3 regions of the Citrobacter sedlakii genome follow, and region 1 is predicted to be linked to each of the others. Evidence: riboswitches for the same ligand, from Rfam matches in the RefSeq annotation. Region 1 holds a riboswitch; each other region holds the start of a gene.
What was found. A riboswitch is a leader RNA that binds a small molecule or an ion and turns the genes downstream of it on or off. The one in region 1 is predicted to bind thiamine pyrophosphate.

Region 1 (9,653 bases):
CAGCACGGCAGGGGCGCGTTCAAGGCTGATCCCGCCGATGGCGACGGTGGGATAATCGGCAAGGCGCTTAATGTGGGCCGTCAACTGCGTCAACCCCTGCGGCGCCGAAGGCATCTGTTTGGTTTGCGTCGGGAAAACGTGGCCGAGGGCGATATAGGAGGGGCGAGCGGCGAGCGCCACGTCGATCTCCATATCGTCATGAGTGGAAACGCCAAGTCGCAAGCCGGCTTCGCGGATGGCATGCAAATCGGTGGTTTCCAGATCTTCCTGGCCCAGATGTACGCCGTAGGCATTGTGCTTGATCGCCAGCCGCCAGTAGTCGTTGATAAACAGGCGGGCATCGTAGCGACGCCCGAGCGCAATGGCGGCGGCCACGTCAGCTTCTACCTCTTCATCGCGTTTATCCTTGATGCGTAGCTGGAGGGTACGTACGCCCGCCTCCAGCAGGCGTTCGATCCACGCGACGCTGTCGACAACCGGATACAGCCCCAGACGAAAAGGGACGGAAGGAAAATCGGGCTGATACATCACGCTTCCTCCTTACGCAGATAAATTTCGCCGCCCCTGGCGCGGAAATTCTCCGACATATCCGCCATCCCCACTTCAATGGTCTGCGCGGCGGCGTAGTCACGCACTTCCTGGCTGATTTTCATCGAGCAGAATTTGGGCCCGCACATGGAGCAGAAGTGGGCTACTTTGCCTGATTCCTGCGGCAGGGTTTCGTCGTGATAGGCGCGAGCGGTAAACGGGTCCAGCGCCAGGTTGAACTGGTCTTCCCAGCGGAATTCAAAGCGCGCTTTCGACATCGCGTTGTCGCGGATCTGCGCGCCCGGGTGGCCTTTCGCCAGATCCGCGGCGTGGGCGGCAATTTTGTAGGTGATCAGCCCCTGTTTCACGTCCTCTTTGTTTGGCAAACCGAGGTGTTCTTTCGGCGTCACATAGCAGAGCATGGCGCAGCCAAACCAGCCGATCATCGCCGCACCAATGCCGGAGGTGAAGTGGTCATATCCCGGTGCAATATCCGTGGTTAACGGCCCCAGGGTGTAGAACGGCGCTTCGTGGCAGTGTTCCAGCTCCTCGGTCATGTTGCGGCGGATCATCTGCATCGGCACATGTCCAGGCCCCTCGATCATCACCTGTACGTCGTATTCCCAGGCGATTTTTGTCAGCTCGCCCAGGGTATGCAGTTCAGCGAATTGCGCTTCGTCGTTGGCATCCTGAATGGAACCGGGGCGCAGGCCGTCTCCCAGCGAGAGCGAAACGTCGTAAGCGGCGCAGATTTCGCAGATCTCGCGGAAATGCGTATAGAGGAAGTTTTCCTGATGATGGGACAAACACCACTTCGCCATGATCGACCCACCGCGCGAGACGATGCCGGTCAGGCGTTTCGCCGTCATTGGCACGTAACGCAGCAACACGCCGGCGTGAATAGTGAAGTAGTCCACGCCCTGTTCCGCCTGTTCCAGCAATGTGTCGCGAAAGGCTTCCCAGGTGAGATCTTCAGCGATCCCATTAACTTTCTCCAGCGCCTGATAGATCGGGACAGTGCCGATCGGCACCGGGCTGTTACGCAGGATCCACTCGCGGGTTTCGTGAATATAGCGGCCGGTGGAGAGGTCCATGACCGTGTCTGCGCCCCAGCGGGTTGACCATACCAGCTTTTCCACCTCTTCTTCGATGGAGGAAGTGACCGCCGAGTTGCCGATGTTAGCGTTGACCTTCACCAGGAAATTGCGGCCAATGATCATTGGCTCGGATTCCGGGTGATTGATGTTGGCGGGAATAATCGCGCGGCCCGCAGCCACTTCGTCACGCACAAACTCCGGCGTGATGTTCTCCGGCAGGCGTGCGCCAAAGCCCTCGCCCGGATGCTGATGGCGCAGGACTTCGCTGTGGATGCGCTCGCGACCCATGTTTTCACGAATGGCGATAAATTCCATCTCTGGCGTGACGATCCCCTGGCGGGCGTAATGTAGCTGTGTGACACGGCGACCCGCTTTGGCGCGTTTTGGCGTCAGCAGGCCGGTAAAGCGCAGCGCATCCAGACCGTCGTCGGCCAGGCGAGCTTTGGTATAGGCAGAGCTGCGATCGCTGAGCGCTTCACTGTCGTCACGCGCGTCAATCCACGGTTGGCGCAGTTTCGCCAGACCCTGCTGCACGTTGATGGCAATTTCCGGGTCGCCATAGGGGCCGGAGGTATCGTACACCGGTACGGCTTCATTAGCTTCGAACTGAGGAGCCTCTTTGCTGCCGCCGATAAGCGTCGGGCTAAGCTGGATCTCCCGCATCGGGACGCGGATATCCGGCTGTGAACCGGTAATGTAGATCCGCTTCGAATTGGGGAAAGCGGTGCCTTCCAGCGTATCAATAAAATGCTGGGCCTGGGCGCGCTGCTCGCGACGGGTTAACTGAGTGGTAGACATAGCTCATTCCATAAAAAATTAAGGACGTGGCTTGTCAGACGACGGATGGAGTAATGGATGTGCGCCGCCCTTGCGGGCAGGTGCATGATGCAGAATTACTCTTGTTCCCTTCGCAGGTCTTAACCTGATCAGGTTCCGCGGATCCCGAATTAACGGTCTCAGCCTTTTCCACTTCATTCTTTGCGTTACCTTCTGGCATCGCGGATACGTTGTGGAAATCAGGCACTCCGACAAGATGACATCCCCTCCGGAGAGGGGGACGTTTTTAACCTACTCGTTAATTGCGCAGAACTCAAGCAGGTCGTTTAATTCTGGCGTGGTCATGCATGGCGTCAAATACCAGCATAATCAGCTTATCTTCGAGAACAAAGCGTGCTTCCAGCGCTTCGCCGATATCCGACAGCGCCTGTTGAAATTCATAGCAATTGTCATGATCGATGGCGGTCTCGAGAGTGGAATCATAGTAGTTCATGATCTGCTGGGTATTGGCTTCCAGCTGTGGCCAGATTTTGGTCGCGTTTAAAAGCTGACCGTTCCCTTCCAATTTATGCAGAATACGTTCATAAATACTGAAGTGTCCGGCGGAAAGGTAATCGACCAGGCTCTGACAAAAATCATCCAGCGCTTTTTCATTCAACCGCATGTACGATTCTTTGCCAGGCTTAATGCCAACCAGATTGTAGTAAGCCACGAGCAGATGCTTACGTACATGTAGCCAGCGATCAACCAGTTTATTACTTCCACCGACGCGTTCCGTCAGGTTTTCCAGCTGGTTTAACATGATTGACTCCGCAAGTGTAGAGTTAAAACTGCTTACCCAGAAATGTAAAAATAATGTTATCAACATGCCAGTGACGCAAAGGTAGTGCAAGAGCTATGGATCGTATTATTGAAAAATGGGATCACGGCTGGTGGATCGTCAGTCATGAACAAAAATTATGGTTGCCCTATGGGGAATTGCCACACGGCGACGCGGCAAATTTCGATCTTGTGGGACAGCGCGCATTACACATTGGCGAATGGGAAGGTGAGCCTGTCTGGTTGATACAGCAGCAGCGTCGTCACGATATGGGGTCAGTCCGCCAGGTTATCGATCAGGATGTCGGCTTGTTTCAATTGGCGGGGCGGGGCGTGCAGCTGGCGGAGTTCTTCCGCTCGCACAAATTCTGCGGCTACTGCGGTCACCCTATGCACCCGAGTAAAACCGAATGGGCAATGCTGTGTCGCCACTGCCGTGAACGCTACTATCCACAAATCGCCCCCTGTATTATTGTCGCCATTCGTCGTGATGATACCCTTCTGCTCGCCCAACATACCCGCCATCGCAATGGCATTCATACCGTGCTCGCCGGGTTCGTGGAGGTGGGCGAAACGCTGGAACAGGCTGTCGCGCGCGAAGTGATGGAAGAGAGCGGGATTACAGTGAAAAATCTGCGCTACGTGACCTCGCAGCCGTGGCCGTTCCCGATGTCGTTGATGACCGCGTTTATGGCGGAATACGACAGCGGCGAGATTGTCATCGATCCAAAAGAGTTGCTGGAAGCGGACTGGTATCGCTACGACGATTTACCGCTTCTGCCGCCGCCAGGCACCGTCGCGCGGCGTCTGATCGAAGATACGGTGGCAATATGTCGGGCTGAATATGAATGACATGGTAAACTGACGGACTGACGCAATAAGGAACTGCAAAATGACCGAACTGAAAAACGATCGTTATCTGCGTGCGCTGCTGCGCCAGCCCGTTGATGTCACCCCGGTATGGATGATGCGCCAGGCTGGCCGTTATTTACCGGAGTATAAAGCGACCCGCGCCCAGGCAGGCGATTTTATGTCCCTGTGCAAAAACGCCGAGCTGGCCTGCGAAGTCACGCTCCAGCCGCTGCGCCGTTATCCGCTGGATGCGGCGATCCTCTTTTCGGACATTCTGACCATTCCGGATGCGATGGGGCTGGGCCTTTACTTTGAAGCCGGAGAAGGCCCACGTTTTACTTCGCCGGTCGCCTGTAAGGCTGACGTCGACAAACTCCCCATTCCCGATCCGGAAGACGAGCTGGGCTACGTGATGAACGCCGTGCGTACGATTCGCCGTGAACTGAAAGGCGAGGTCCCGCTCATCGGCTTCTCCGGTAGCCCGTGGACGCTGGCGACCTACATGGTGGAAGGCGGCAGCAGCAAGGCTTTCACCGTGATCAAGAAGATGATGTACGCCGACCCGCATACCCTGCACGCGCTGCTCGATAAGCTGGCGAAAAGCGTCACGCTGTATCTCAACGCGCAAATCAAAGCGGGCGCCCAGTCGGTGATGATTTTCGATACCTGGGGCGGCGTGCTGACCGGACGCGACTATCAGCAGTTCTCACTGTACTACATGCACAAAATTGTCGATGGCCTGCTACGCGAAAATGACGGTCGCCGCGTGCCGGTCACACTATTCACCAAAGGCGGCGGACAGTGGCTGGAAGCAATGGCGGAAACCGGCTGTGACGCGCTGGGACTGGACTGGACCACCGATATTGCCGACGCGCGTCGCCGCGTCGGGCATAAGGTCGCCCTGCAAGGCAACATGGACCCGTCGATGCTTTATGCGCCGCCTGCCCGCATCGAAGAGGAAGTGGCGTCTATACTTTCTGGTTTCGGCCAGGGCGAAGGCCACGTCTTTAACCTCGGCCACGGCATCCATCAGGATGTGCCGCCGGAACACGCTGGCGCATTTGTGGAGGCCGTACACCGACTGTCCGCGCAATACCACCGCTAAGGAGAAACCATGGATCTCGCGTCGCTACGCGCTCAACAACTTGACCTTGCTTCATCCGTGATCCGCGAGGATCGGCTCGATAACGATCCGCCGGATCTGATCGCCGGGGCAGACGTCGGGTTTGAGCAGGGGGGAGAGGTGACGCGAGCAGCAATGGTTTTGCTGAAATACCCTTCTCTTGAGCTGGTCGAATACAAGGTGGCGCGTATCGCCACCACCATGCCTTATATCCCCGGCTTCCTCTCGTTTCGTGAATACCCCGCGCTGCTCGCGGCGTGGGAACAACTGTCGCAAAAACCCGACCTGCTGTTTGTCGACGGTCACGGTGTTTCACACCCGCGCCGTCTCGGCGTCGCCAGCCATTTTGGGCTACTGGTGGACGTGCCCACTATTGGCGTGGCGAAAAAACGCCTGTGCGGCAAGTTTGAACCGCTCTCCGCGGAGCCTGGCGCACTGGCGCCGCTGATGGACAAAGGCGAGCAACTGGCCTGGGTGTGGCGCAGCAAGGCGCGGTGTAATCCGCTGTTTATCGCGACAGGGCATCGCGTCGGGCTGGACAGCGCGCTGGCGTGGGTGCAACGCTGCATGAAAGGCTATCGTCTGCCGGAGCCGACTCGCTGGGCGGATGCCGTTGCGTCAGGGCGTCCGGCCTTCACGCGATGGCAGGAAATTCAGCCCTGATTAATGTACACTGCGGCTAATTTCCGTTTCGAGAATTCATCATGTTACAAAACCCGATTCATCTGCGTCTGGAACGCCTGGAAAGCTGGCAGCACGTTACGTTTATGGCCTGCCTGTGCGAGCGCATGTATCCGAACTACGCCATGTTCTGCAAACAGACGGACTTTGGCGACGGTCAGGTGTATCGCCGTATCCTCGACCTCATCTGGGAAACGCTGACGGTGAAAGACGCGAAAGTGAATTTCGACAGCCAACTGGAGAAGTTCGAAGAGGCGATTCCGGTCGCGGACGACTATGACCTGTATGGCGTTTATCCGGCGATAGACGCCTGTGTGGCGTTGAGCGAACTGGTACATTCTCGTTTGAGCGGAGAAACGCTTGAGCATGCCATTGAAGTCAGTAAGACATCCATTACCACGGTAGCGATGCTGGAAATGACTCAGGCGGGTCGCGAAATGACCGATGAGGAGCTGAAAGAGAACCCTGCGGTTGAGCAGGAATGGGATATTCAGTGGGAAATATTCCGACTTTTAGCCGACTGCGAAGAACGCGACATTGAACTGATAAAAGGGCTCAGAGCAGACCTGCGTGAGGCTGGCGAGAGCAATATCGGTATAAATTTTCAGCAATAAGACACGAAAACGTGATTTAACGTCTGAATTGTCGTGCCTGAAGGCTTCCCTTCCGCCCCCCGTCTGGTCTACATTTGGAGGGCGAAAAAAAGTGGCTATCGGTGCGTGTATGCAGGAGAGTGCTTTTCTGGCATTTCCGTCGCACTCGATGCTTAGCAAGCGATAAACACATTGTAAGGATAACTTATGAACAAGACTCAACTGATTGATGTAATTGCAGACAAAGCAGAACTGTCCAAAACCCAGGCTAAAGCTGCTCTGGAATCTACTCTGGCTGCCATTACTGAGTCTCTGAAAGAAGGCGATGCTGTACAACTGGTTGGTTTCGGTACCTTCAAAGTGAACCACCGTGCTGAGCGCACTGGCCGCAACCCGCAGACCGGTAAAGAAATCAAAATCGCCGCTGCTAACGTACCGGCATTTGTTTCTGGTAAGGCACTGAAAGACGCTGTTAAGTAAGACCGCGTGGCTGTGAACAGTTTTAACGAAGGGGCGGTGTCGCCCCTTTTGTCTGTCTGGCGTCGTACGCTGGCGCTGGCGGGCGTGCTGTTGCTGACGGCCTGCAGTCATAACGCTTCTCCACCGCCCTTTACCGCCAGCGGATTCGCTGACGATCAGGGCGCCGTGCGTATCTGGCGTAAAGATGAAGCGGACGGCGTGCATCTGCTTTCGGTGTTTAGCCCGTGGCGTAACGGCAGTACTACCACCAGCGAGTACCGCTGGCAGGGAGAAACCCTCTCTCTGATTGAACTCAATATTTACAGCAAACCGCCGGAGCATATCCGCGTGCGGTTTGACGATCGCGGTGAGCTGAGCTTTATGCAGCGTGAAGTCGACGGACATAAGCAGCAGCTTTCTAACGATCAAATCGCCTTATACCGCTATCGCGCGGGGCAGATTCGCCAGACCAGCGACGCACTGCGCCTGGGGCGCGTGGTGTTGCGACAGGGACGCTGGCATGCCGCTGAGCGTACGGTGACCACCTGTGAAGGTGAAACACTGAAACCCGATCTGGAGCCATGGGCAATGAATCATATCGAGCGCCGCCAGCGCCACTCGTCAATGGACGTAAGCGTGGCGTGGCTGGAAGCGCCCGAAGGGTCACAGCTGTTGCTGGTGGCAAACTCTGACTTCTGTCGCTGGCAGCCGACCGAGAAGACGTTCTGACGCAAGTCGGCGTGCGCTTTACCAGTGCCCCATCCCCATATGACCGCCACGTCCTCCGCAGCCGCCGTAGCCCATACCCGTGCCCTGCGGTACGCCTGCTTCCGCCATCTCCACATCGCGTTTCACCCGCAGATCGTCCAGCGACTGGCGTAACGACGTCATTTCTTTCGCGACGGCGTTGATCTTTGCGCTGTCCGGGGGATTGGTGGAGAGCAGCGCGTTGTACTCATAACGTTTAGACATAAGCTGCTGGCGCAGTGTGTTGGCCTGGTTGTAGTACGTATTATGGATTTTTTGTGCGGCGACTTGCTGTTCCGCAGTGAGCGGAGCGGTGTTTTGCTGCCACATACCGTCGCCATAACCCCAGTGATGCCGTGCCAGCGCCGGGCTGGCGCCCAAAACCATCAGCGAAAGCGCAATCATCGCCAGGCCTGCTTTGTTATTCCGTTTCATCATTTATCCTCCTGTTGGTCATCTCACTCACCGTATTGCATCTTCCGTGCCAGCGGACTCAGCCCCGGAAATGGCGGCCTGAGTCAGCGCGCTCACGAAAAAGCGAGTAAAAATGACCCGCCGGAATAACCCCGCGCGTCATTTTTACTCGTTTCGGGCCGGGGTTGAGTGCCTGAACAGGGATATGCGCGGTAAAAAGTGGCATGATTTCTGCTGAATCGGGAGAGATTAATAACGGGTGAAAGCGAAGGGGATTATGCGACACCACAAGGATACGGTTACGAAATGGCTCAGCGGCATACTGCCCGTCGCCATTCTGATTCTGGTCGGGCTATTCGCCGCCGCGGTGATCCGTGATTATGGCCGGGAAAGTGACTCTGCACGTCAGACGCTACTGGAAAAAGGCGGCGTGCTGATTCGCGCGCTGGAGTCGGGCACGCGCGTCGGGATGGGGATGCGCATGCATCACGCCCAGCAGCAGACCCTGTTGGAAGAGATGGCAGGGCAGCCTGGCGTGCTTTGGTTTGCGGTCACGGACGCGCAGGGAAATATCCTGATGCACAGCGATCCTGCGCGGGTGGGCGGAACCCTTTACGCGGCAGATGAGATACAGCATTTGCATCCCGGTGAGGACGCGCGCTGGCGCTCTGTTGACGCCGTGGATGAACAGGGGAAAACCGTTCCCGCACTGGAGATTTACCGCCAGTTCCAGCCACTACATTCGCCGGGTCGACACGGCATGGGCGCCATGCCGCGTTGCGAGGGGCGCAATGCTGGAATATCTTCCACGCCGCAGACGATTTTCATCGCCTTTGACGCCAGTGAGTTAGCCACCACCCAGGCGCGTGAATGGCGCAATATGCTGATCATGCTTTTCGCCTTAACGACAGTGCTGTTGGCGACGTTGATGGCCTTTTTCTGGTACCGGCGATATCTCCGTTCGCGACAACTGCTTCAGGACGAAATGAACCGGCAGGAAAAACTGCTGGCGCTTGGGCATCTGGCGGCGGGGGTGGCGCATGAAATCCGCAATCCGCTGTCATCCATTAAAGGGCTGGCGCGGTATTTTGCCGAGCGCGCCCCGGCGGGCGGTGAAGCGCACGCGCTGGCGCAGGTGATGGCGAAAGAGGCCGACCGGTTAAACCGGGTCGTCAGCGAGCTACTTGAGCTGGTGAAGCCCGCTCATTTGACGCTCCAGCCGGTAGATCTCAATACGGTCATTACCCATTCGCTGCAGTTGGTGAGCCAGGACGCGCAGAGTCGGGCTATTGAATTGCGGTTTACGCCCAATGCGGCCCTGCCGCTTATCCAGGCCGATCCGGACAGGTTGACGCAGGTGTTGTTAAACCTTTACCTGAACGCGATACACGCCATCGACAGGCAAGGTACGATTAACGTCGATATAAGCATGAGCGGCGCCGATCGCGTTAAGATTGTCGTTGCAGACAGCGGGAAGGGGATTGCGCCGGAACAGCTGGAGACGATTTTTACCCCTTACTACACCACAAAAGCCGAAGGCACCGGGCTGGGCCTGGCGGTAGT
Region 2 (9,653 bases), 2.1 Mb from region 1:
ACACTGATCCACGTAAGCCCTGGTATTTCCGCGCACTCCGCCCCGATGGCACGCCGCTGACCTTTGGTTATGAGGTAGAAGACCCACAGGGGATAAATATCGGATTGGTGGGGCAAGGCAGTACGTTATTTATTCGTAGTGATGAAGTACCGGCAAAAGTCAACGTCGCCGTGAATAAACAGCAGGGCCGTTACTGCACAATCTCTTTCAATAATGAGATTGATGAAAGTAAAACCTATGTCTGCCAATAAAAGGAAATTACGATGAAATGGATACTCTTCACAATATTATTGCTGTGTTCGTTCTGGGCTCAGGCTTACAAATGTGATTTTATGCCGTCCGAAACAATAAATGGTGAGTACACTTTCACGCCAAATGCCATGTCCGGAACGTTGGAAGGCGGTCTTTTTGCGGCGAGCCAGAACGGAACGATAGTCTTGTTATGCAACTCTACGGTAAACGCATGGCTGGAGGCAGCAATGCTCATTGCGCAAAGCGACAGCTATGCATTTCGGGTTGGCAGCAAATACTACATAATCTCATTTACGGTTGATTATCAGAAGCAGACGCCGGTTGCGGCGAAGTCGCAATATACGTTGGCGGATTTTTTCGCTATGGCGGGACTGGTGCTACATTATTCGATTGTGGAAGCGGATTCGCCGGGGGACGCGACGGTCATTTTGCCTGGGGCGACAATACCGCTGGTGACCACCTTACGGCTGGACTACTGTCAGGGGAATCAGACTAACTGCTCTTCAGACAAAAAGGTAAATTACACTATCAATATATTTCTGGATATCGATATTACGACCTGTGCTTTTGGCCATCAGGAGATCGATTTGGGCACAATAAATATTAACGATCTTAATAAAAAACCGTTCACACTTTATCCCGTCCAGTTTATTTGTCAGGCGAGGGGGGCGGGGAGCCTGAAATTTACCCCGGACAATGTTGTCTTTTATTTTGAACCGATTAGCCCCCTGGCTGAGGATGAGATGACCTTAACCAATGATTTAGCGGCATCCCCTGGCAGCGCAGGGGCGGTAGGGTTTCAGCTCTCGCTGGACGGTACAACCAGCATTCAGTATGGACGCGCATTCCCGTATACCTCGCCAGAGATTATGGGAAGCACAGTGCCCATCAATCTTTATGCGCGAACCAGAACCTATGCAGGTCACGTCGCAGCGGGAGAAACCCTTAGCAGGGTGAAGGTGGTTGTCGATTATCACTAATAACAAAACCTGGCAGGATATTTACGCACCCATGAAAGGGTGCGTTTTTTCACCGATGATAAAAAATTTCGCCGTCGTAGGCTTTGATGATCTTACCGTCAGCGTCGTTGATCAGCACATACGCGCCACCCATGTAGGTCCAGTGGGTTCCGGCATCGGGCGCGGGCAGATTACGTAATTTCCACTGTTTGATGTTGTACTCATCGGTGCGGTACATCTCGGGAACCGTATCGCCGGGTTTAAAATGGGTGAAATCAGCCACGAAGCTGCTGAGCTCATATTGATCAATCCCCTTTGCGGCGACGGTTGTAGCAGGTGCGGCCCAGACCGCGCTGGAAGCGAGCAGCAATGCGCCCAGCAACATAGTATTTTTTATACCCATACACACTCCACTCTTCGGGTTATCCATCAAGGTCGTACATGATTCAACCGCAGAGCCAGGTCAGGCAAGCGCCTTTTTGTGAGATTCCCGGCAATTGAGTAAAAATTGTAACCTTCCTCTCCGGCGTTTCACAAACAGAGATTACTTCCGCCGCATCTCATTGCGACATGAGATATGTCTTATCTGAACAGACTGACTGGAGGAAAGCGTTCGAGGAAAACCCCGCGCCGGGCGGGGGAATGGTTATTTCTGCACCACCTGAAGGATACCGTGTACGCGGCTATGCGCTTTAGTGTAAGAGGCCGTTTCAACCCCTTCATCATTAAGCGAGATGGAGAGGATATATCCGTTACCGCTGACTTCGTAGTAAGCGGCATTGACGCGTTTGACTGTCGCTTTCTTGTGATTAATATGCGCAACGGTAAATCCGTTGTTAATACTGGCGTTAATCCCCGGCCCGCTGAATTCTGCCATTCGCAATGGATCGGCAACATGACTGGCGTTTGCTGCCTGTGCATGTTGCGCTATATCGTTAACATTTTTTTGCCCACCGTATTTTGCCATTCTGTCAGCTGGCGACGCACATGCCGCCAGCGCGACGACAACAGGAATCAGACATAACCTCGTTACGTTTTTCACATCATCACCATTACATTTAACCCCATACACAAAAGCTTAGTCGCTGGGCGTACATCGCCCCGGCGAAAAAGCCACAAAGCAGAAACAGAAAATACATACTGACCTGCAAAATTAAAAATTTTAAGTCTTTCAAGGTAATTAACGTTCACGTTGGCCAGACTGAATTTGGAATCAAGCGCGGAATGAGAGAGACATTGTATTAATGTCAGCAATCGGCCTGTTGAATATAAAGACTATGTTTTAAATAAGCCCGCATGACGTTGATGCAGATCATATGAAATGCCTCCTGGAAAATAAATGCCAAAAAATAAAATGATGACATTACGTTAATGTGGCGATTGCGTAAATAATTAGCGTGGGTTATTTGAGAACAGGAGGCGGCGACGGGAAAATAATCTGATATAAGGTGATGCTTATCCTTCCTGCCTCCAGTTTAAAACCATCTTGCAAAGCGCAGAGGCTTACCTTACCCTTTTAACCTTGCATAACGCATTTATGCACATTGACTCGGGGTGCCCTTCCACGCGAAGGCTGAGAAATACCCGTACCACCTGATCTGGATAATGCCAGCGTAGGGAAGTCAGACACTGCTCGTGTCCCTTCTTCGCGCGGGCAGGAGCGTAACTATGCAGCCTGACCTGCTCAGCCCCGCACTTGCGGTGCATACTCTGCAACATTTTAAACAACACTCTCCGTTAACCCATTGCATGACCAATGATGTGGTTCAGAGCTTTACCGCCAATACGCTGCTGGCGCTCGGCGCTTCCCCCGCGATGGTGATTGAACCTGACGAAGCGTGTCAGTTCGCCGCGATTGCCAGCGCGCTGTTGATCAACGTCGGCACGCTAACCCAGCCGCGCGCAGTAGCGATGCGGGCGGCGGTTGAACGGGCGAACAGCGCGCATACGCCGTGGGCGCTCGACCCCGTCGCGGTGGGAGCGCTCGACTATCGCCGTGAGTTCTGCCTGGACATATTGAACATGAAACCCGCCGCCATTCGCGGCAATGCCTCTGAAATTCTCGCCTTAGCCGGTGAGCGAGCCGGCGGTCGCGGTGTGGATACCACCGACGCTGCCGCCGCTGCGTTGCCCGCGGCGAAGCGGCTGGCCGTACGGGTGGGGGCCGTTGTCGTGGTCACCGGGGAAATAGATTATGTTACCGATGGCGAACGTACCCTGATCGTCGCCGGCGGCGATCCGTTAATGACCCGCGTTGTGGGCACCGGCTGTGCGCTCTCGGCAGCAGTGGCGGCTGTCTGCGCGCTGCCGGGCAGTCGGACAGAAAATGTCGCATCCGCCTGCTGGTGGATGAAACGCGCCGGACAACGTGCCAGCGAAATCTGTCGCGGTCCGGGGAGTTTTATCCCGGCATTCCTCGACGCGCTGTATCAACTCGACCAGGAGGCGCTGGCATGAAACGGATCAACGCATTAACTATCGCCGGAACGGACCCCAGCGGCGGCGCGGGCATTCAGGCCGATCTGAAAACCTTTTCTGCGCTTGGCGCGTATGGCTGCTCGGTCATCACCGCGCTGGTGGCGCAAAACACCCGTGGCGTGCAGTCGGTTTATCGTATTGAGCCTGATTTTGTCGCCGCACAGCTGGACTCGGTGTTCAGCGATGTGCGTATCGATACCACCAAAATCGGTATGCTCGCCGAAACCGATATTGTGGAAGCGGTAGCTGAACGTCTTCGGCGCCATCAGGTGAAAAATGTGGTGCTGGATACGGTTATGCTGGCGAAAAGCGGCGATCCGCTGCTATCGCCTTCGGCTGTCGCCACCCTGCGGACGCGTTTACTGCCGCAAGTTTCGCTGATTACGCCCAATCTGCCCGAGGCCGCGGCGCTTTTGTCATGTCCGCATGCCCGTACGGAAAAAGAGATGCTGGAGCAGGGACGTGCGTTGCTGGCGCTGGGATGTGGCGCGGTGCTGATGAAGGGCGGACATCTGGACGATACGCAAAGCCCGGACTGGCTGTTTACGCCGACGGGCGAGCAGCGTTTTACCGCGCCGCGGGTGATGACCAAAAATACCCACGGTACGGGCTGTACGCTCTCTGCGGCGCTCGCGGCGCTGCGCCCGCGCCATACCGACTGGACCGAAACGGTGCAGGAGGCGAAAAGCTGGCTTTCTGCGGCGCTGGCCCAGGCGGATACGCTGGAGGTTGGGGAGGGGATTGGACCGGTTCATCATTTCCATGCCTGGTGGTAGCGTATATACTGGCAAAAGACTTGCTGTCAGGAAAAACGTCCATGGAACAAGCGCATACCCGGCTTATCGCACAGCTCAACGAACGTATCGCAGCGGTGGACAATACACCGTTGTACATTAAGTTCGCCGAAACGGTAAAAAACGCCGTGCGCAGCGGCGTGCTGGAGCATGGCAATATTCTGCCCGGCGAGCGCGATCTGAGTCAGTTGACCGGCGTTTCGCGCATAACGGTGCGCAAGGCGATGCGGGCGCTTGAGGATGAAGGCGTGGTGACGCGCGCGCGTGGGTACGGTACGCAAATTAACAACATTTTTGAGTACTCCCTGAAAGAGGCGCGCGGTTTCTCTCAGCAGGTGGTCCTGCGCGGGAAAAAACCGGACACCCTGTGGGTCAACAAGCGGGTGGTAAAATGCCCGGATGACGTGGCGCAACAGCTGGCGGTCGAAACCGGAAGCGACGTCTTTTTACTTAAGCGGATCCGCTATGTTGATGAAGAGGCGGTATCCATCGAGGAATCCTGGGTGCCTGCGCATCTTATTCATGATGCGGATGATATCGGCGTATCATTATATGATTATTTCCGTAGTCAGCATATTCATCCGCAGCGAACCCGTTCACGGGTGAGCGCAAAAATGCCGGACGCCGAATTCCAGTCGCATATTCAACTGGATGCTAAAATCCCCGTGCTGGTCATTAAACAGGTCGCGCTCGACCAGCAGCAGCGGCCCATTGAGTACAGTATTAGCTATTGCCGTAGCGATTTATATGTCTTTGTTTGCGAGGAGTAGCGCTTTTGCAGACCGGTCGTCTGCATGAGGCAAAAGCCGCACTGATTTGCGCCGATGCGGCTTTATGATTTATCTCTTGAGCGAAACCAGCAGCTGTTCACGGAACGGCGCACAGTCGCCGCCCCGGTGTCCCACGACCCACGACGCGACGGCGTTACCAAGCAGCACCGCGTCCGCAACTGACCAGCCAGAGGCCAGACCGGCCAGCAATCCCCCGGCATGACTGTCGCCCGCGCCAATGGTATCAACCACCGTTGTCGGGAAGGCGGGGACGCAGCCAGCGGCATCGTCAGTGAAATACCATGCTCCGTCTTTGTCATGACGCACTATCAGTGGCGCAGCGAAACGCCTGACCCATTCTGCGCCAAATGTCCGGATTTCCTTGCTTAGCGTAAAGCGATCGCTGACGATGTCCGCCTCCTGGCGATTAAGCGACACCAGCGGACGACAGGCCAGAATACGGGCCATCAGCGCATCGGGGATATCGCCAATCCGCGGACCAAAATCAATAACGGGCGTCACGTCCGTGAGGTTTTCAAGCCAGTGCGCCAGCAATTCGCCGCACGGCGACGCAAGTTGATAGCCTGACAGATAAATCAGGCTACCTCGCGGCACCGAGAGCTGAGCCAGCCAGTCGGCGTTCCAGGCATTTTCCACGCCGCTAAAAGACATAAAGGTGCGTTCACCGTCCGGCTCAACCAGGGCAAGACACCAGCCGTTATCACCCTGAGCATGATCAATCGGGCTATATAAGCCCTCTTTCGCCATCCGGTTGCGGATAATCTCCGCCCATACGCCCTGGCCGAGCGGCAGGGCATTGGTCGCCGTAATCCCAAGGCGCTTTAGCGCGACGGCGATGTTTAGCGCGCAGCCGCCGACGTTAACGCTTTGCTGCTTAAGCTCGATGTCGCAGCCGCGCCAGGGCAGAGCGTAAGCGTCGGCGATAACATCGATGACCGCCGCGCCGACTACCGTGACCGGCTGGCGGGAGTCGAGATCCGCAAGCATCCCGTACAGGCGTGAAGCGTTCATATTCCCTCCCGTCGCTGACGCAGACGCGCCAGCTCCGTAGCATAGCGGGTGAAATCGAGGCGGTTCACCGTATCCAGCTCTCGTTTCAGTGTGGAATCGATGGCATCAATGCCGTGCAGCGCGCCGCAAATGGCGGTCGCCATCGCGCCGATGGTATCGGTATCGCCGCCCAGGTTAGCGCAAAGTATCGCGCAGCGGTTCGGATCGGTCTGCGCCAGCTCGACCATAGCGATGGCGCAGGCGACCGACTCCAGCGTGCTGGTGCCCGCGCCCACGATCTGATACAGCTGTTCACTGGCGGCTTCAGGGCCATCGGCCTGGCGAACGATTTTTAACGCCAATTCCAGCCGTGCAGCCAGCGAGGCGCTGAAAGTGGTGATGCGTTTTTCCTGAGCGTGTCGGGCAATGGCGGGCAGTGATGCCACGATGTCGGACCATGCGTCGCCGTCTACCGCCCGGGAAATGGCCCATGCCACCACTACCGCGCCGGCAATGGCCAGATCCGACTTGTGGGTGGGGCTGGACGCCAGCGCCACGTCATCAATAAAGGCGTCGAGATCGCGCGGCGGCAACAGGCATCCCAACGGCGACACGCGCATCGCCGCGCCGTTAGTGACGCCGTTGTTATCCAGTTCCGCTACCGGTTTACCGTCGCGTATGGCGTTGAGTGCAATCTTCGACGTCGGCCCGAGAACATTTTTATTGAAAGCGTCAAAGCCCTGCGCCCAGTCGAGAATCGTGTGGCCAATCAGGTCGGGATCAATGTCGCCGTCGCGCGCCAGGAGCGCATCTGCCAGACAGAGCGCCATCGAAGTATCATCGGTAAACTCCGCACGATTGAAATAACAGGCCGCGCTGTTCTCCTGCGGACCTGGCAGAAAGCGGTCGATCCAACCGAAGTGCGCTTTCACGCGGCTTCTCGGCCACAGCTCAGAGGGCATCCCCATCGCATCCCCTAACGCCTGCCCGTAAAGAGCACCGAGAATACGCTCTGCTTTCATTTTACTTCTCCTTGTGTCAACGCAGAATCGCGAACCTCAATAGCGGTGATCTCTTTGTCTGATTCGCGAAAGAAAATCATAAACAGTACGGCAATGACAGCGATCATCACCGCGCCGAACGTCCACATTCCCGCCCAGTTGAAGGTGAGACCGTTAACCGGTTCCTGATAAGCAAACATTTTTTCCATCATCACGCCGCCAAGACGATAGCCCAGCAGGCTGCCGAAGCCCTGACAGCACAAGGTGATCAGCCCCTGGGCCGCGGTGCGCATATGCACTGGCGCTTTTTTATCCACGTAGATATAGGCGGTCACGTAGTAGAAGTCGTAACTGACGCCGTGCAGCAAAATGCCAAGAAACAGCAACGCATAGGTGAAGTATTCTTCTGCGCCGCCGTAGATAAAGAACGCGTACCGGATCGCCGCGGTGATAAGACCAAGTAATAATACCTTCTTAATACCAAAGCGTTTAGTGAAAAACGGCAGCGCCAGCATAAAGAAGATTTCGGAGAACTGACCGAGCGTCATCCAGCCGGTGGCGTTTTTCATGCCGACTTCCGTCAGATACCCGTTGGCGAAGATGTAATAAAACGCCAGCGGCATCGCGAACAAAAACGAACAGAAGAAAAAAACGAGGAAGTTGCGGTCGCGCAGCAGGATCAGCGCGTCCAGCCCGAGCATGACCCGGAAGTCCATTTTCCCCGTGCTTTTTGGCGGGGTGTCCGGCAAAAAGAAAGCGAACACGCCCAGCAGCGCGGAACTGGCGGCGGTAATCAGCAACGGAATATTGGTCGGCGAGATATCGTTATAACCCAGCATCTGCGGCAGAAACCCGCAGGCAAGACCCGACGCAATCCAGCCAATCGTCCCCATTACGCGGATGCGCGGAAAATCACGTTCCACGTCCGGCACGTTGGCGAAAGCGATACTGTTGGTCAGGGCGATAGTGGGCATATAGGTCAGCGAATAGGCCAGCAGCAACGGAAAGAACCCGGCAAAGGTCGTTTGTCGGGCGGCAAAATACATCAGCGCCGCGCCTGCGAACATCAGCACAGCGAGCACCTTTTGCGCCGAGAAAAAGCGGTCGGTCAGCGAACCCACAAGGATCGGCGAGAGGATCGCCGCTATCGCCGTACAGGCGTAAGACCAGCCAATCTCACCGGCAGAAAAGCCGCTTTTGCTTAACCAGAGCCACAGCGGAACGAACCAGGCCCCCCAGATAAACCACTCAACGAACATCATGAATGACAGTTTCACTGTAGTTTTCATCATTAAATCCTTCATGACAGGTAAGGTACGTCATGACAGTACCATTAAATAATACCTTTAAAATACCTTTGCGGCGAAATCTTGACCGTCATAACACTTTTTCGTCAGTGAATCGTGCCAGCAGATAGCGCTGAAAAGTGCGCTGAAAATGGAAAAAATGGCCGGTCGGTACCAGGCTTAATGCTGCCCGCAAAAGCGGGTCAGGACAATCCACATTCCGAATCCCTCGGAACTTACGGGAGCATAGCTATGACTGATATTGCGCAGTTGCTTGGCAAAGACGCCGACAGCCTGTTACAGCATCGTTGTATGACCATACCTTCTGACCAACTTTATCTGCCAGGACATGACTACGTTGACCGCGTGATGGTGGACAATAACCGTCCGCCTGCGGTGCTGCGTAACATGCAGACGCTGTATAATACCGGACGTCTGGCGGGAACCGGTTATCTGTCTATTTTACCGGTTGACCAGGGCGTGGAACACTCGGCAGGCGCGTCGTTTGCCGCCAACCCGCTCTATTTTGATCCAAAGAATATTGTTGAGCTGGCGATTGAAGCCGGCTGTAACTGTGTGGCATCCACATACGGCGTGTTGGCTTCCGTCTCGCGCCGCTACGCCCACCGTATTCCGTTCCTGGTGAAGTTGAACCACAACGAAACGTTAAGCTACCCAACGGAATACGATCAGACCCTGTATGCCAGCGTCGAGCAGGCGTTCAATATGGGGGCGGTCGCCGTCGGCGCGACGATCTACTTCGGTTCCGAGCAGTCCCGTCGGCAAATTGAAGAGATTTCCGCGGCCTTTGAACGGGCGCATGAGCTGGGGATGGTCACCGTGCTGTGGGCGTATTTGCGTAATTCGGCGTTTAAGAAAGAGGGGACCGATTACCACGTTTCTGCGGATCTCACCGGGCAGGCTAACCATCTGGCGGCGACCATCGGCGCGGATATCGTGAAGCAGAAAATGGCGGAAAATAATGGCGGTTATAAAGCGGTTAATTTCGGCTACACCGACGATCGCGTCTACAGCAAACTGACCAGCGACAACCCAATCGATCTGGTGCGTTACCAGTTGGCGAACTGCTATATGGGACGTG
Region 3 (9,653 bases), 690 kb from region 1:
GCGGCCTGTGCGACGGCACTGTCCTCGCGGGTGACGTGGAGGATTTTCGCCCAGAACCATTCGCTGGAATAAATACCGCCGATATAACGGGAATAGTCCGCTTTGCCCGGCGTATGGCACAGACGGGTAATGGCCTCCGCCTCTTCCACCGCGGTGTGGTCCTTCCACAGAACGAACATCGCGTTTGGGTTTTCAGCAAACTCCGGACGTAGGGCCAGGACGTTGCCGTCGGCGTCAATCGGCGCAGGGGTGGAACCTGTGCTGTCGACGCCAATTCCGACCACCTCTGCGCGTTGCGCGGCGCTCAGTTCAGCGAGAACGCTTTTTAGCGCCGCTTCCATTGATTCGATGTAGTCACGCGGATGATGGCGAAACCGGTTGTTCGGGCCATCGCAGTAGCGCCCTTCTTGCCAGCGGGGATACCATTCAACGCTGGTTGCCACTTCGCTGCCGGTGGCGCAATCCACCGCCAGCGCTCGCACTGAATCACTGCCAAAATCGAGGCCTATTGCAATCGCCATCGTCTTACTCCATCCAGAAATACGGGTATGGAGAAACAGTAGTGAGTGGGGATAAAAACCGTCAGGCAGGATCCGCTAATCTTATGGATAAAAATGCTATAGCATTGCAAAGTGTGACGCCGTGCAAATATTCAATGTGGACATTTCTGCCGTAGTTATAGACACTTTTGTTATCAGATTTTATCGCTCTGACCGCGCAGTTTTGTTACAAAATGCTGTGAAAAAGCGGAGTTGATGCTCTGTCAGCAACAACGCCAGGGCAAAGCAGGGCGCAGATAACACCCTTTTACGTAATATGGACAATTTGTTTCCTCACCGAACTTCGGGAGTCGTGAAATTATGGCTGAACCGCAAAATGATCCCCTCCTGCCCGGCTACTCGTTTAACGCGCATCTGGTGGCGGGGTTAACGCCCATCGACGCCAACGGCTATCTCGATTTCTTTATCGATCGCCCGCTGGGGATGAAAGGCTATATTCTCAATCTCACCATTCGTGGAGAGGGCGTGATTAATAATCAGGGGAAGCAGTTTGTTTGCCGCCCCGGCGATATTTTGTTGTTTCCACCGGGAGAAATTCATCACTATGGACGTCACCCGGATGCCAGCCAGTGGTATCACCAGTGGGTTTACTTCCGTCCGCGCGCCTACTGGCAAGAATGGCTGGCCTGGCCGCCGATTTTCGCCCAGACCGGTTTTTTCCGCCCGGACGAAGCCCATCAGCCACACTTCAATGAACTGTTCGGTCAGATCATCAGCGCCGGGCAGGGGGAAGGACGCTATTCCGAACTGTTGGCGATTAACCTGCTGGAACAGCTCCTGTTACGCCGTATGGAGGCGATAAACGCCTCGCTGCATCCGCCAATGGACAACCGCGTGCGCGACGCCTGCCAGTATATTAGCGACCATCTCGCCGACAGCCATTTTGATATCGCCAGCGTTGCCCAGCATGTTTGCCTGTCGCCGTCGCGTCTCTCGCATCTGTTCCGCCAGCAGTTGGGGATCAGCGTGCTGAGCTGGCGCGAGGATCAGCGTATCAGCCAGGCGAAACTGCTGCTCAGCACTACGCGTATGCCAATAGCCACTGTTGGACGTAACGTAGGTTTTGACGACCAGCTTTATTTCTCCCGGGTATTTAAAAAATGCACCGGCGCCAGCCCGAGTGAGTTCCGCGCGGGATGTGAGGAAAAAGTGAATGATGTGTCAGTGAAGGTGTCATAAGCTGTAACTATTCAGACAATTGATGGCTTGACGAAGCAGCGAGGGGTTTGCAGAATCCCTGTTTCGTAAAACTGACGGACGAACTATGCAAGCATTTCTGGAACACTTCATTCTGCAGTCCGCCATGTACGCTTTGATAGCCGTGGTGTTGGTGGCCTTTCTGGAATCGCTGGCGCTGGTCGGTCTGATTTTACCCGGCACCGTACTGATGGCCGGACTGGGCGCGCTAATCGGTAGCGGCGAGCTTAATTTCTGGCACGCGTGGCTGGCGGGGATTGTGGGTTGCCTGCTCGGCGACTGGATCTCATTCTGGCTGGGATGGCGCTTTAAAAAGCCGCTGCATCGCTGGTCATTCCTTAAGAAAAACAAGGCGCTGCTGGATAAAACCGAACACGCGCTGCATCAGCATAGTATGTTTACGATCCTGGTCGGACGGTTTGTCGGGCCGACGCGTCCGCTGGTGCCGATGGTGGCGGGAATGCTGGATCTGCCGGTCTCGAAATTTATCACCCCCAATATCATCGGCTGTCTGCTCTGGCCGCCGTTTTACTTTCTGCCGGGGATACTGGCGGGTGCGGCGATCGATATTCCTGCGGGAATGCAGAGCGGCGAGTTTAAATGGCTGCTGCTGGCAACGGCGCTCCTGTTATGGGTTGGCGGCTGGCTGTGTTGGCGCCTGTGGCGAAGTGGAAAGGCGGCAACCGACCGGTTAACTGTATTTCTCCCGAAAGCGCGTTTGCTGTGGCTCGCGCCTGGCGTGCTGGCGCTGGGGATTGTTGCGCTGGTGATGCTGATTCGTCATCCGCTAATGCCAGTCTACGTGGATATCCTGCTGAAGGTGGTCGGCGTCTGATTCTGGCTGAAGGATGGCTGCGCGTTATCTGGCCTACAAATGTGTTTCACTGTAGGCCGGGAAAGCGAAGCGTCCATGACAACCATCACCCTTTAATTCCCAGCAATGCCGAGGCGCTGGCTTTCCCACTGACCAGTTCATCGGTTTTGCCTTGCCAGGCGATTCGCCCATCGGCCACGACAACGGAGCGGGGGGCGATGCGGGCGGCGTCCTCCACACTGTGTGAAACCATCAGCAGCGTTAACTGTCGGTTGTGACAGACATCGCTGACTAACGCCAGCATCTCCTGACGCAGGGCGGGGTCGAGAGCGGAAAACGGCTCATCAAGGAGCAGCACGGGCTGATCGCGTACCAGACAGCGCGCCAGCGCAACGCGCTGACGTTGACCGCCGGACAGTTCGCCGGGCAGGCGGCGCATCAGGTTGTCGATGCCCATTTGCCGCGCGATATGCATCAGTTTCTCGCGCTGTAGGGCGCTGAGCTTCAACCCCGGATCCAGCCCCAGCCCAATGTTTTGCTGCACGTTCAAATGGCTGAACAGGTTATTTTCCTGAAATAGCATCGACACCGGACGACGAGAAGGGGGAGTAGCGGTATGATCGTCGCCCTCAATCATCAACGTGCCGCTGGCAGGAGTAAGAAAACCGGCGATCAGGTTCAGCAGCGTACTTTTCCCCGCCCCGCTAGGCCCCAGAACGGCTACCTGCTCGCCCCGGGCCACGGAAAGCGTAAAGCGCATTGGCAGATGATGATAAAGCCAGGTTATATCAGTCAGTTTTAGCATGTCGTCCTGGTAATTTCTCGATAGCGGTAAAAAGCATAAAGCACAGCAACAGCAGTAACAGTGCGGTCACGGCGCCGTCCTGACTGCGGTACGAGCCGATTTGTTGGTACAGATAAAACGGCAGCGTCCGAAAATCGTCATTACCGAACAGCGCCACCACGCCAAAATCACCGATGGAAAGCACACAGGCGAAAGCCAGCGCCTGCGCAAGCGGGCGTTTCAGAGCGCGTAACTCCACAACCTTGAGCCGCCGCCAGCCTTCAATCCCCAGCGACTGGCACAGCATTGAGTAGCGGGAGGCGGCGTCACGCATGGGATTTTCCAGCACCTTTAACGCATAAGGGATCGCCATCAGCGCATTGGTGAAGATCACGATGCCGTCCGCCGACGCCGGCAGACCAATGCTGTTATTGAGCAGCAAAAAGAAACCGGTCGCCAGCACAATGCCGGGCATGGCGAGGATCAGCATTCCGCTCAGTTCCAGCGTTTGCCCTGCCAGCACATGCTGACGGGCCCGCAGTTCGCGGCTACTCCACAGGAGCATCATGGTGAGGATCACGCACAGCAGGCCTGCCGCCAGGGCGATGCGCAGCGAGGTCCACATTGCCTGCCACAGGATCGGTTGCGCCAGTACGTCCCACAGATGGCGGTTGAGGCCATCAACAATCACCGCCAGCAGCGGCGGCAGTAATAACAGTAACGCGAGGAGAATAAGCAGCGTATCGCTAATCCGACTGTGCAGGCGGTCGTCCGGATCGCGCCACCCCTGCACCAGCGTGGTTCCGGGAACGATGGCTTTACTTAAGCGCTGGCTCAGTAGCACCAACGCCAGGCAGCAGACCATCTGGATCAACGCTAGCATCGCCGCACGCGCCGGATCGTAGTCATAGCTCAGCGCCTGATAAATCGCCAGCTCGATAGTGGTCGCCTGTGGCCCGCCGCCGAGCGATAGCACGGTGGCAAAGCTGGCGAAACAGAGCATAAAGATAAGGGCGGCGACGGGCGGGATTTGACGGCGCAACCACGGCCACTCGACGAAACGAAAAAAATGCCAGCCGCGAAGACCAAGTTGGGCGGCGAGCTGACGCTGTTCGCCGGGAATATTTTCCAGCGACTGCAGCAGAAGTCGGCTTGCCATAGGCATATTGAAAAAAACGTGGGCCAGCAGGATACCTTGCAAACCGTAAGGAGAGAAGGTCCATTCCAGCCCGAACGTCTGCCAGAGCGAAGCCAGCCAACCCTGTCGTCCATAGACGCTAAGGATACCAAATACCGCCACCAGCACCGGGAGGATCAGGGTCATCGCGCACAGGCGCAGCAGCGCCAAACGGCCGGGAAAACGACGCCGGTAGAGCGCGCGGGCAAGCCATATCGCCGGGAAGACCGACAGCACAGCTGACAAAAACGCCTGCCAGAAGGAAAAGCGCACCACGTGCCACAGATAACTGTCCTGCCAGAGCGAGGACCATTCCCCCTGCGGCGCGTTAAGCCACAGCGCCAGAAATGCGGCCAGCGCGACCGCCAGCATCAGCGTGGCGGCGCTAAAACCGGGCAGCAGCCAGCCGGGAATTAGCGGCTGACGGCGCGTTGCCATTCGCTAATCCAGGCCTGACGGTGGTTTGCCACTTCAGCTGGCGTGAATTCCAGCGTGGTGGTTGGTTTGGTTAACGTCTCAAACCCGGCGGGCAGTGGGGTGGTGGTAACCGGATACATCCAGTTGCCGGTCGGGATGGCGCTCTGGAAGGCGGGCGTGAGAATGAAGCGCAGGAACGTCGTCGCCAGCTCAGGCTGCTTGCTGGCGACGGTGCGCGCCGCCACTTCCACCTGCACGTAATGCCCTTCGCTGAAATTTGCCGCCGCGTAGTTATCCTTTTTCTCTTCGATGAGGTGATACGCGGGAGAGGTGGTATAGCTCAGCACCAAATCGCTTTCTCCCTTCAGGAACAGACCGTACGCTTCGCTCCAGCCTTTGGTGACGGTGACCGTTTTCGCCGCCAGCTTTTGCCAGGCTTCCGGCGCTTTATCGCCATACACTTTCTGCATCCACAGCAGCAGGCCAAGACCCGGCGTACTGGTGCGGGGATCTTCATAGATCACACGCCATTTTTCCGGACTTTCTACCAACTCTTTCAAACTTTTTGGCGGATTTTTTAGCGTTGTCTTGTTATAGACAAAGGCAAACCAACCGTAATCGTAAGGAATAAACGTGTCGTTATTCCAGGTGAAAGGGACGTTTACGGCATCGGTATGGATCGGTGTTTTAGCGAACAGCCCGGTCTGCGTGGCGGCTTCCAGCAGGTTGTTGTCCAGCCCCAACACCACGTCGGCTTTGCTGTTTTTCCCTTCCATACGCAGGCGATTGAGCAGCGATACGCCATCTTCCAGCGCCACGTATTTCAGTTCGCAATCACAGTGAGCCTCGAACGCTTTTTTGACCGCCGGGCCGGGACCCCAGTCGGCGGCAAACGAATCATAGGTATAAACGGTAAGCACAGGTTTGGCGAACACGGGCGCTGCGCACAGGAGCAGCAGGGGAAGACATTTTTTAAGCACTTTGCACCTCAATAGATGGGTGGCAAAGGATTTTGAGCGGTAGCCTCAAATCCCTTCGCCGGCGTTATCCGGATCAGGTTCGACGGGTATTTTCTCAGCCTGTACACCTCATCCTGAATGACGTTGTGTATGTTTATCAGCACCCCGTTGAGAACGCCGTTAGTGTAATGATTTTGTTGCTATGCAGCAATCACGGGTCTGGTGGCGCAAACCATGCCGATTTAAAGTCGAACCAGCCAAGCGTGTTCATACGTAAACCGCGCATACTGCGCTGTCCCTGGATGATCAGCCAGTGGTGAATCAACGGGACGATCGCTTTACTGGCTAACAGTTGCTGACACCAGGCCGCCAGGTTCATCTCACCGGTGCGCCAACGGGCGGCGTCCGCCTCCCAGTCCAGCGGAATGCAGTGCTGCAACAGCGGAACTTCACAGAGATACGCGAACAGCGAAAAGTCGAGTGGAAGGGTGAAGTTGGCGCTGTTTAGCCAGATATCGCTTTCAATGTCTCCGGCGTGCCACTGATCGTAGTCGATCTCCTGTATATTCAGCTTTACCTGATGTTCCGCCAGCAGTTGGCTCATGATCTGCGCAATGACCCGGTGTTCGATATGATCGTGGTAATAGGTCAGGGTGAGGGACTCCAGCCCGGCAGGTTTTTCGCCGTGGCCCGGACGGGCATGATGCCAGCGAGGTAGCAGGCCATAAGCGGGAAACCAGTGGCGCTGATAGTGCTCGTCGGCATAGTAGAGCAGATTACTCGGCGACAGGACGCGACTGACCCACTCCCGGACCTCCTGATTTGCGCCACGGTGGGTGCGGGCGTCAAACAGCAGGTAATAGCAGCCTTCTTCCAGCCGGCTTTCAATGGCCTTTTCATCGTTAGTGGGGCCTTCCAGCGTCAGCGCGCCGGTCGGTTCATCGCCGATATCCGGCAGCACCCAGACGTTAACTTCATCGATTAGCGCCCGATAGCCAAAGAAATCATCAAAAGCGTGAATTTTTAACTGATTACGCGTGTTGCGCATTACCGCATAGGGGCCGGTGCCAATAGGATGACTGGCGAAATGGTTCAGCGTTTCCCATTCGCGCGGCAGGATCATCGCGGGCACCTGCGCCAGCAGTAAGGGAAGCCAGCGGTCAGGCTGCGACAGGTGAATATCCAGCGTCCATGGCGTTGGCGAATTGATGCGGGAAATGTGCGAGTACAGTGGCAAGGTGTTAATTCGTGTGAGCGAAGCGATCACGTCGTCCATTTCCAGTTCGCGACCGTGGTGAAAATGAATGCCCGGACGCAGAAAAAAACGCCAGTGTAACGGGGAAATTTGCTGCCAGTGATGCGCAATATCGGCTTCCAGTTCCCCATTTTCCTCATTTACCCGGGTTAAGGCGCTAAAGATTTGACGGGCGATATGCGTTTCTGAGCGCCGCAGCGCCGTACCCGGCAGCAGGTTTTGCAAAGGACGATAATACAGGACGCGCAGGATGTGACGCCCCTGGCGGAAGCTGCGTCCAAGATGTGACACCAGCATCTGGCGAACGGCGGTTTTGTCGCCCACCAGTTGCACCAGTTGATCGATCCGATCCTGCTCCAGCAGATCTTCCGCGCGCTGCTGCTGGAGGGCAAGTCCGGTGTAGAGGAACGTCAGACGAGAGCGTTTGCCACGGCCCACTTCCGCTTCCCACGTCAGCCAGCCGCGCGCCTGCATCGTGTTCAGCAGAGTGCGCATATGGCGACGCGAGCAGTTCAGCAGTTCCGCCAGCTCGTTGAGCGTGGTGTCCTGGGTTTTGCCGTCGCAGCATTGCCACAAACGGATAAATTGTTGTTGCAGACGACCAGAAGACATAAAAGGGGAACTCCAGCGAAAAACTCAGCAATTTTATTATCCCTATATTAGGCCAATAATGATTCCCGATGAAGCACGATGAAGGGGTCAACAATGCGCCAGTTCTATCTGAAGTATTTTTCCGCGACAGAAAAGTTGTCCTGGTTGGCTTGCCTGAGCGCACCGCAGCGCTTAAAGATGCTGGAAGAACTGATGCAGTGGGAGTGACATCGCGACCCCGGATTGGCAGACATCATGTGTGACTGAGTATTGGTGTTATTCACCCCGCCAGCAGGTATTATCTGCTGGCTTTTTTCGTTTCCGCTGCGCGCTAAGGAAAGGTTTATGCTCTGGATCATGACGATGGGACGACGTCTCAACGGTGTTTATGCGGCATTTATGCTGGTCGCCTTTATGATGGGCATCGCGGGCGCGCTACAGGCGCCGACGTTGAGCCTTTTCCTGAGCCGTGAAGTGGGGGCGCAGCCGTTCTGGGTGGGGCTGTTTTACACCGTCAACGCCATCGCCGGGATTGGCGTCAGTCTCGCGCTGGCAAAGCGCTCCGACAGCCAGGGCGACCGGCGCAGACTGATTCTGTTTTGTTGCCTGATGGCCATTGGCAACGCCCTGTTGTTTGCTTTTAACCGTCATTACCTGACGCTGATCACCTGCGGCGTATTGTTGGCGTCGCTGGCGAATACCGCGATGCCGCAGCTGTTTGCGTTGGCGCGGGAATACGCTGACAGCTCGGCGCGGGAAGTGGTGATGTTCAGTTCGGTGATGCGTGCGCAGCTTTCCCTGGCCTGGGTGATCGGCCCGCCGCTGGCGTTTATGCTGGCGCTTAACTACGGCTTTACGGTGATGTTTTCTATTGCTGCCGGAATTTTTGCGCTGAGCTTTGTCCTGATCGCCTTTATGCTGCCATCGGTGGCGCGGGTTGAACAACCGGCCGATGTACCTGTCACCCGGGTTAGCGGCTGGCAGGACAACAACGTTCGCATGCTGTTTATCGCCTCCACGCTAATGTGGACCTGCAACACCATGTACATCATTGATATGCCGCTATGGATCAGCGCTGAGCTGGGGTTGCCGGATAAGCTTGCCGGGATCCTGATGGGGACCGCGGCAGGGCTGGAAATTCCGGCGATGATCCTCGCTGGTTTTTATGTCAAACGCTTCGGCAAGCGCCGGATGATGGTGACTGCAGTAGCGGCGGGCGTGCTGTTTTATCTCGGTCTGATTGTTTTTCACAGCCACGCGGCGCTATTGATTCTCCAGGTGTTCAACGCGGTGTTCATCGGGATCGTCGCCGGAATTGGGATGCTCTGGTTTCAGGATCTGATGCCGGGCAGGGCGGGGTCGGCGACGACGCTCTTCACCAACAGCATCTCAACCGGCGTGATCCTCGCGGGAGTGATTCAGGGGGCGGTGGCGCAGAGCGTCGGGCATTATGCCGTTTACTGGGTGATTGCGGCGATCTCTGTGGTAACGCTGTATATGACCAGCCAGGTGAAGGATGTCTGAGGAGAGAGTATCCGGCCCACAGGAAGGGCGTTTGTGGGCCGGATAGCGCGAAGCCGCTGTGAATTAAAAGCGCATCGCAGGAGGACAATCAGCGCATAAACGCGGGCTGCTTGTCTTCGTAAGCGGCGATAGCCGTCTCGTGCTGTAACGTCAGACCGATGCTGTCCAGACCGTTCAGCATGCAGTGACGGCGGAAGGCATCAAGAGTAAAGCTGTAGCGCTTTTCGCCCGCCTTAACGACCTGCGCTTCCAGATCCACCTCAAAATAAATCCCCGGATTCGCCTGCACCAGTGTGAACAGCTCATCGACCTCTTCATCGCTCAGCTTCACCGGCAGCAGCTGGTTGTTAAAGCTGTTGCCGTAAAAGATATCGG

Region 2: it holds a riboswitch for thiamine pyrophosphate, as region 1 does, so the genes downstream of both, thiM (hydroxyethylthiazole kinase) here and thiC (phosphomethylpyrimidine synthase ThiC) in region 1, are expected to answer to the same signal.
Region 3: it holds a riboswitch for thiamine pyrophosphate, as region 1 does, so the genes downstream of both, thiB (thiamine ABC transporter substrate binding subunit) here and thiC (phosphomethylpyrimidine synthase ThiC) in region 1, are expected to answer to the same signal.

Annotation. Positions count from the first base shown of each region.
Region 1 covers NZ_CP071070.1:4,449,425-4,459,077, reverse strand. Annotated here, with positions in the region: gene thiE (thiamine phosphate synthase) at 1-528, opposite strand, end outside; gene thiC (phosphomethylpyrimidine synthase ThiC) at 528-2,423, opposite strand; TPP riboswitch at 2,512-2,663, opposite strand; gene JY391_RS21085 (Rsd/AlgQ family anti-sigma factor) at 2,716-3,204, opposite strand; gene nudC (NAD(+) diphosphatase) at 3,300-4,073, shown strand; gene hemE (uroporphyrinogen decarboxylase) at 4,114-5,178, shown strand; gene nfi (deoxyribonuclease V) at 5,188-5,859, shown strand; gene JY391_RS21065 (YjaG family protein) at 5,901-6,491, shown strand; gene hupA (nucleoid-associated protein HU-alpha) at 6,678-6,950, shown strand; gene JY391_RS21055 (DUF1481 domain-containing protein) at 6,963-7,658, shown strand; gene zraP (zinc resistance sensor/chaperone ZraP) at 7,677-8,111, opposite strand; gene zraS (two-component system sensor histidine kinase ZraS) at 8,368-9,653, shown strand, end outside.
Region 2 covers NZ_CP071070.1:1,761,035-1,770,687, forward strand. Annotated here, with positions in the region: gene JY391_RS08305 (fimbrial biogenesis outer membrane usher protein) at 1-251, shown strand, start outside; gene JY391_RS08310 (fimbrial protein) at 264-1,232, shown strand; gene rcnB (Ni(II)/Co(II) efflux transporter accessory subunit RcnB) at 1,282-1,614, opposite strand; gene JY391_RS08320 (hypothetical protein) at 1,858-2,253, opposite strand; TPP riboswitch at 2,752-2,848, shown strand; gene thiM (hydroxyethylthiazole kinase) at 2,880-3,668, shown strand; gene thiD (bifunctional hydroxymethylpyrimidine kinase/phosphomethylpyrimidine kinase) at 3,665-4,465, shown strand; gene JY391_RS08335 (GntR family transcriptional regulator) at 4,507-5,253, shown strand; gene JY391_RS08340 (PfkB family carbohydrate kinase) at 5,323-6,285, opposite strand; gene JY391_RS08345 (ADP-ribosylglycohydrolase family protein) at 6,282-7,286, opposite strand; gene JY391_RS08350 (nucleoside permease) at 7,283-8,554, opposite strand; gene fbaB (class I fructose-bisphosphate aldolase) at 8,804-9,653, shown strand, end outside.
Region 3 covers NZ_CP071070.1:3,763,754-3,773,406, reverse strand. Annotated here, with positions in the region: gene araB (ribulokinase) at 1-521, opposite strand, end outside; gene araC (arabinose operon transcriptional regulator AraC) at 861-1,739, shown strand; gene JY391_RS18005 (DedA family protein) at 1,825-2,592, shown strand; gene thiQ (thiamine ABC transporter ATP-binding protein ThiQ) at 2,678-3,376, opposite strand; gene thiP (thiamine/thiamine pyrophosphate ABC transporter permease ThiP) at 3,360-4,970, opposite strand; gene thiB (thiamine ABC transporter substrate binding subunit) at 4,946-5,929, opposite strand; TPP riboswitch at 5,962-6,086, opposite strand; gene sgrR (HTH-type transcriptional regulator SgrR) at 6,120-7,775, opposite strand; gene sgrT (glucose uptake inhibitor SgrT) at 7,869-7,982, shown strand; gene JY391_RS17975 (sugar efflux transporter) at 8,100-9,278, shown strand; gene leuD (3-isopropylmalate dehydratase small subunit) at 9,367-9,653, opposite strand, start outside.